DNA from 3 places in the Marinobacter bohaiensis genome. Region 3 is predicted to be linked to each of the others. Evidence: predicted binding sites of a transcription regulator. Region 3 holds the regulator's gene; each other region holds the start of a gene.
The links. The regulator FliA, encoded in region 3, starts transcription of late flagellar genes. The targets are predictions, from matches to a motif close to CTAAAGTTTNNNNNNNNNNNGCCGNTAA.

Region 1: a site for FliA is predicted at 801-828, ahead of motA (flagellar motor stator protein MotA). Genes of this name have one in related genera too.
Region 2: a site for FliA is predicted at 1,385-1,412, ahead of DKK67_RS09950 (methyl-accepting chemotaxis protein). Genes of this name have one in related genera too.

The regions. Positions count from the first base shown of each region.
Region 1 covers NZ_QGEH01000001.1:1,583,306-1,585,573, forward strand. Annotated here, with positions in the region: gene DKK67_RS07055 (sulfurtransferase) at 1-640, opposite strand, end outside; gene motA (flagellar motor stator protein MotA) at 1,029-1,880, shown strand; gene motB (flagellar motor protein MotB) at 1,908-2,268, shown strand, end outside.
Region 2 covers NZ_QGEH01000001.1:2,214,570-2,216,837, reverse strand. Annotated here, with positions in the region: gene DKK67_RS09950 (methyl-accepting chemotaxis protein) at 1-1,273, opposite strand, end outside; gene DKK67_RS09945 (helix-turn-helix domain-containing protein) at 1,555-2,268, shown strand, end outside.
Region 3 covers NZ_QGEH01000004.1:74,535-76,802, forward strand. Annotated here, with positions in the region: gene DKK67_RS16975 (protein phosphatase CheZ) at 1-37, opposite strand, end outside; gene cheY (chemotaxis response regulator CheY) at 55-441, opposite strand; gene DKK67_RS16985 (RNA polymerase sigma factor FliA) at 614-1,354, opposite strand; gene DKK67_RS16990 (MinD/ParA family protein) at 1,422-2,234, opposite strand.

The DNA of each region.
Region 1 (2,268 bases), on a different contig from region 3:
GTTCACGCAGTTCGGCATCGGGCTTGAGTCGCAACTCCCGGGTGGTGTCCATCAACTGGGTCCACTCCAGGTTGTGCGCACCCGGTATGTGTCCCGCCTTGGCGGCGGCGATGCGCTGACCGTAGTATTCCCCGGGCGAGCGCGCGTCCCAGATGACCTGGTCCGGGGAGTCGAGTCCCTTGAGTACTTCGTCCAGCGTGGCCGTTGGTTCCGGGCGGATGATGATCGGGTAGTGGCCAGGCTGCGGATCCGGTACGTCGGTGGTCAGCTCGCGCTCCTCCGCCTGCCAGGCCAGCCAGCCACCGTTCAGGTAGCTGGCGTGCTCGTGACCGATGCAGTCCAGCAGCCAGATAAAACGACCGGCCCAGCCACCGCCTTCGTCGTCGTACACCACCACGGGTTTGTCGGGCGTCAGGCCGATCCGGGCGGTCAGTTCCTGCAGGGCTTCCACCGTGGGCAGCTTGCCCGGCGCCGGCGGGTAGCCCAGCAGCGTTTCCTGGGGATGCACATAGACCGCACCCGGAATGTGGCCGCTGGCGTAGCGCTCCGGATGGCACAGGTCGATGATGAGGATGTCCTCCTCGTTATCGATCAGTGACGCCAGGGTGTCTGTTTCAATCACCAGGGGCAGGTCGGGCATGGTTGCTCTCGCAGTCCGTATCGTTGGTCAGTGATGCGGCATCTTAACAGATTGGCGACGAGTCGCGGGGGGAGGATAGACCGGGTTGTGCAGGGGCGCATTTTTCGCGCTCAATGCCGGCTCTTGCTATGATTCTGAAAAATTTCCGGTCCAACGGACGCTCAAGCTGGCGCCGTTCGTGCCGATATGCAGGAAAGTGCTGGAATGGCTCCGGAATCTTTTTCGACATTCCGGGGGCTCCTCAACAGGCGCCAGGGCACGACCGGTGTCAGCGGGGCCGGCGTTCACCTTTCCCGTCAAATCGTATCCGCGTGCCAGGGGCTGAATCCCGGCAGTACCGGCTATCGGGCCGGGCGGGCAGGCTAGTAATAGAGGCAGTTAGCAGCAAATGGCATTAATCCTCGGTGCAATCATAGTCGCGGCCAGTGTGCTGGGCGGTTTTGTGCTGTCCAAGGGGCAGCTGATGGCCCTGTGGCAGCCGCTCGAAGTGCTGATCATCTTCGGCGCGGCCATCGGCGCCTTCATCATTTCCAACCCGATGCACACCATCAAGGAAACGATTTCCGGGATGCTGCGGTTGCTGACCGGTTCGCCCTTCAACAAGGCCTTCTACCTGGATCTGCTCAGTCTGCTCTACGACCTGTTCGACAAGTCGCGCAAGCAGGGCGTAATGGCCATCGAAGAAGACATCGATAATCCCGGTGAAAGCCAGATCTTCACCAGCTATCCGGCGGTGATGAAGTCGAAGAAACTACTGAATTTCATTACCGACTACATGCGCATCATCAGCTCCGGCAACATGGCGCCCCACGAACTCGAAGGGTTGATGGACAAGGAGCTGGACAATCGCGAGCATGAGTTGCACGAGCCGTCCCACGCCGTCGCCAAGGTGGCGGACGCCCTGCCAGGGCTGGGGATCGTGGCGGCCGTGCTGGGCATCGTGATCACCATGAGTCTGCTGGGCGGTCCGCCGGAGATGATCGGTCAGAAGGTGGCCGCGGCGCTCGTCGGTACCTTCCTGGGGATCTGGATGGGCTATGGCTTTGTCGGGCCCACCTCCACCGCTATGGAACACCAGGCCCAATACGAACTGCGCGCCTACGAATGCGCCAAATCCGCCATCCTGGCGACGGTCGCCGGGCAGGCGCCGCAGATGGCCATCGAGTTTGGCCGTAAGGCGCTGCCCAGTGACAAACGGCCGGAGTTCCAGGAGCTCAACGATCATGTCCGCTCCAAGTAAGCCGCTGGCTGGTTACTGAGGTTCGCCGTGGAAGAACAGCCGATCATCGTCAAACGGGTCAAGAAGGTTTCCGGCGGCCATCACGGTGGCTCCTGGAAGGTAGCCTTTGCCGACTTCGCGACGGCCATGATGGCCTTCTTCATGGTGATGTGGCTCACCATGACCGCGACGCCGGAAGAGAAACAGGCCATTTCCGGCTACTTCAAGGATCCGGTGGGTTTCACCGAGGCGGCCAGTCGCAATCCCATCGATCTGGGCGGCAGTGCGTCTGTGGTTGATGCGTCCACGGCCGATGTCGCCGACTCCGAGATTCGTCTGGAAGACCAGACCATCGAGGAGTTGGCGGATACCCTGGAGCAGCGCCAGATGCAGGAACTCTTCCAGGATC
Region 2 (2,268 bases), on a different contig from region 3:
TCGCCTGGGCGTCCTGGTCGGCGGTGGTCGAGGCGTCGGCGGTCTGTTGCGCGTTCTGAGCGATTTCGTTGGCGGCGGCGGACATCTCGTTGATGGCCGTGGCCACCATGTCGATTTCCGTCTGCTGACCTTCCACGCTCGAGCGACTGGCGCCGGCGGTCTGCTTCAGCGACCCCACGGCATCGCGCAGTTCGATCGCGCCACGTTGCACGTCCCGGACAACGTCCTGCACGTTGCTGATAAAGGCGTTGAAGTTCTCGGCGGTCTGGCCGAACTCGTCCTGGCTGCTCACCTCCAGCCGACGGGTCAGGTCCGCGTCGCCGCTGGCGATGTCCTGCATGGCATCGCGCAGGTTGCGCACCGGCTTCATCAGCAGGCGCACCGCCACATTAAGCAGGATCAGCGTCACGATGATGCCGATCACCGCGACGATGGAGCCGGCGATGCGCGCTTCCTGCACCGGCGCCATGATCTTGTCTTCGTTGGCCAGGGTGCCCAGGTACCACTCCACGCCGCGGGCGTCGTCGATGGCGTGGAAACTGGTGCGCCATTCCGCGTCATTGAATTCGTAGTGATGGGTGGACCCGTCGAGTTGGGGCCGATCGCCGATCAGTTCCTCGATGTTCTTGCCGACCAGCTCGCGATCCGGATGGTAGAGAATCTTGCCTTCCCGCGTGATCAGGGTGGCATAGCCGGTATCGGCCAGGGTTAGCGTGGACAGCAGGCGGTCGATGGTGGCCAGGGTGATGTCACCGCCGACCACGCCCTGATAGGTGCCCGATGTCACCGGCGCCACAGTGGAAATGATGAGGTTACCGCTGCTGGCGTCCTGGTACGGCTCGGTGAACGTGGCCCGCCCGCCGGTGGAATTGGCCAGCTTGTACCAGGGGCGGACACGGGGATCGTAGTCGTCGGGCAGCGTCGCCTGCGCCTTGGCGGTGGGCATCAGCATGTAACCGTCGGCCCGGCCCACGTAGACGTTCTCGAACCCGCCGCCCTGCGTGGCCGCCTGCAAGACCGCACGCGCCTGGTTTTCCTGACTCATGGGAGCCAGGCCGCGGGCCGCACCCTCGGTGATATCCAGACGGCTGTTCAGCCATTCCGCGATACTGGCCGTGCTCTGGGCCACCGAGTCGTCGACCAGGGCATCAACGTAGGTTTCCGTGGTACCGATCAGACGCCGGTCGCCCATGACGGCGTAAACACTGATCACCAGGATGAAAAGGACCGCGACGGCGGCTAACAGCTTTTGCCCGAATGACATACTGCGCATGAACGGGGTTCTCCCATGGACTATCGAGTGGGTCGCACGCCGTCGTTTGTTCTTTATCGGGAGTTATAGGACGGCCCAGCCTGCAACAGGTGTTATAGGTGTTACCCGTTAAGATCGGCCGAATGGATGAGAACTTTAGCGATCACAGTAGTGACAGAATGTAACGGGCTGCAGACCGCAGGCTGTCGGATGCCTCCCAGCCAGAGAGTCGGGAGACTGGAGAGGCAGCGTCCCAGCCCCTAAAATAGAGTCCAGGCAAGCCATCCGGCATGGGACATAGAATGCGTTATTCCACACAGGCCGTTCGAGAGCATGAACGCTTCGACTACTGGCAGGATGCGGTTGGTCGCACGTATCGGCAAACCATCAATCAGCAGTTAAGTCACGGTCCGTTTGATGGCTATCTCGAGGCGCGAGATTTCGGCCCGGGCTCAATCACACGAATCCAGTCCCGGCCCGTTGACTACTCCAATCACCTGGATGATGCCGGTGATGGACAGTACTTCGTTTCCCTGTCGTTCTGCGATAAGGCTCTGGTCAGCCAGCGCGGCCTCGACGCCATCCAGAACGCCGGCGATCTCGTGGTTCTGGACAGCGCCCAGCCCTACCACTATCAGTTTCCAGCCGGTGATGATCAGGTGGTGCTCACGGTTCCCCGGGGCGTGATGAGGCACCACATTCCGCATATCGAGGATCTGCTGGGGCAGCCACTCAGTGGACAGACGCCGCTGGGGCGCCTGTCCGGAAGCATGCTGGCTGAGGCCTGGAACCTTGAGGACGCCTTGCAGCGGTCCGGCGGACGCCTCCTGCCCTCGGTTCTGGACGTGCTTTCTACCGCGCTTGATGGCGCCAGTAGCGGTGATACGCTGCGCCGGGACAGGGTCCCGCTTGAGCGCGTTCAGCACTTCCTGCAAGGTAGCCTCGAAGATAGCACGCTGACGATCGCCACAATCGCCAGGGAAACCCACCTATCGCCCCGCTCCCTGAACCGGCTC
Region 3 (2,268 bases):
CGAGCTTCCCCGCATTGTCGTCTTTTGGATTGCCCATGATTGGCGCTCTGATATTCAGGACTGGATGCGTTCGAAGATCTTCTCAATCTTTTCCTTGAGGACCGCTGCCGTGAACGGTTTCACCACGTAGCCATTGACGCCGGCCTGGGCGGCGGCCACGATCTGGTCGCGCTTGGCTTCGGCCGTGACCATCAGGATGGGCAGGTCCTTGAGCGTGTCGTCGGCACGACAGGCCTGCAACAGCTCGAAGCCGGACATGCCCGGCATGTTCCAGTCGGTGACGAGGAAGTCGTACTTGCCGCTCTTGAGCATGGGCAGCGCTGTGTTGCCGTCGTCGGCCTCGTCGGTATTGGTGAAACCGAGGTCGCGCAGCAGGTTCTTGATGATGCGCCGCATCGTGGAGAAATCATCCACGATCAGAATTTTCATGTTCTTGTCCAATGGGACCTCCAATCGTTACAACCCGGGATACCAATCGTGCCGGCCCGCCTCCTTCTGACCGGCCACACCGTGCCGGCGGGATCAAAAGGCACCGCCTATTCTGTCCAGTCCACGGACGCTGTAAAGCACCCGTTACCAAAAACTACAGTTTGTACCGTTCTCTAGTGTCGAATCAGCCCGGTTGCCAGTCGCTCAGGCGCGCTTTCAGACGCAGTGCCGCCTGACTGTGGATCTGGCTGACGCGACTCTCGCTGACGCCGATGACCGCGCCGATTTCCTTGAGGTTAAGCTCTTCCTGGTAATACAGACTCAGGACCAGCTTTTCGCGCTCCGGCAGCCCGTCAATGGCCTGAGCCAGACTGTGCCGAAAACCGGCTTCGGACAACTCCGCATAGGGGGCGTCAGATACCGCATCTTCATTGTCTATCGGCACCTCGCCGGATTCATTTAGCTCATCGAGGCTAAAAAGTCGTCCGCCGCTCGAGTCGGCGAGGCAGGCGTGGTATTCGTTGAGCGTCATTTCCAGCTCGGCGGCGACGTCCGCATCCCTGGCTTCCTCGCCGGTACGGGCCTCGACGGCCTTGATGGCCTGCGCGATGCGACGGGTGTTGCGATGGACGGAGCGCGGCACCCAGTCACCCCGGCGGATCTCGTCAACGATCGCGCCACGGATACGGATACCGGCGTAGGTTTCGAAGGAAGCGCCTTTATTGGCTTCGTATTTTTGCGCGGCCTCCAGCAGGCCGATCATGCCGGCCTGCATCAGGTCTTCCAACTGCACAGAGGCGGGCAGCCGCGCCATCATGTGCAGCGCGATCTTCTTCACCAGCGGCGCGTGATCCTCGACCAGTTGCCGGGCCGCACTCCGCTCACTGCTTTGTTGGTAGATTCCAAGGCCTTTTGCCAACGTCATCAATCCGGATTACCCAAACAGCCCGTTTGACCGCCATACCACCTGCCCTGTCGGCCGGCGTACTGCATCAGGCGTCAACCAGACGCTCTACGAAAAATTCCAGGTGCCCCCGCGGCGACGACGGCAATGGCCAGTTGTCGACTTTCTGGGCCAGGGCATTGATGGCCAGCGACGCCTTGGCGCGGGGATAGGCTTCGAGCACTGCACGCTGACGTTGTACCGCTTTCTTGACCGCCTCGTCGAACGGGACGATGCCCTCATATTGTAGTGCAACATCCAGGAATCTCTCGGTCACCCGGGTCAACTTGCCGAACAGGTGCTTGCCTTCCTGGTCGTTGCGTACCTGGTTGGCCAGGATGCGGAAACGGTTAGTGCCGTAATCACGGTTCATCAGCTTGATCAGGGCGTAGGCGTCAGTGATGGAGGTGGGCTCGTCGCAGACCACCAGCAGCAGCTCCTGGGACGCTCGCAGGAAGCTGACCACGGATTCGGAGATGCCGGCGGCGGTGTCCACGATGAGCACGTCGATCTGGTCGCCCAGTTCGCTGAACGCGTTGATCAGTCCGGCGTGTTCCATCGGCGTCAGTTGAGTCATGCGCTGGGTGCCGGAGGACGCCGGAACGATCTTGATGCCGCCCGGCCCGTCCACCAGGACGTCGCGCAGGTCGCACTGACCGTTCAGCACGTCGGACAGGTTGTGCTGGGCGGTGATGCCCAGCAGCACGTCGATGTTGGCCAGTCCCAGATCAGCGTCCAGGACCACCACACGACGCCCCATCTGAGCCAGGGCAATGGCCAGATTGACCGAAACGTTGCTCTTGCCAACGCCACCTTTGCCGCCGGATACGGCGATCACCTGAACCGGGTTTGGTCTACTCATGCCGGGTACAGTCTCTCACGACAGGTTGTGATTC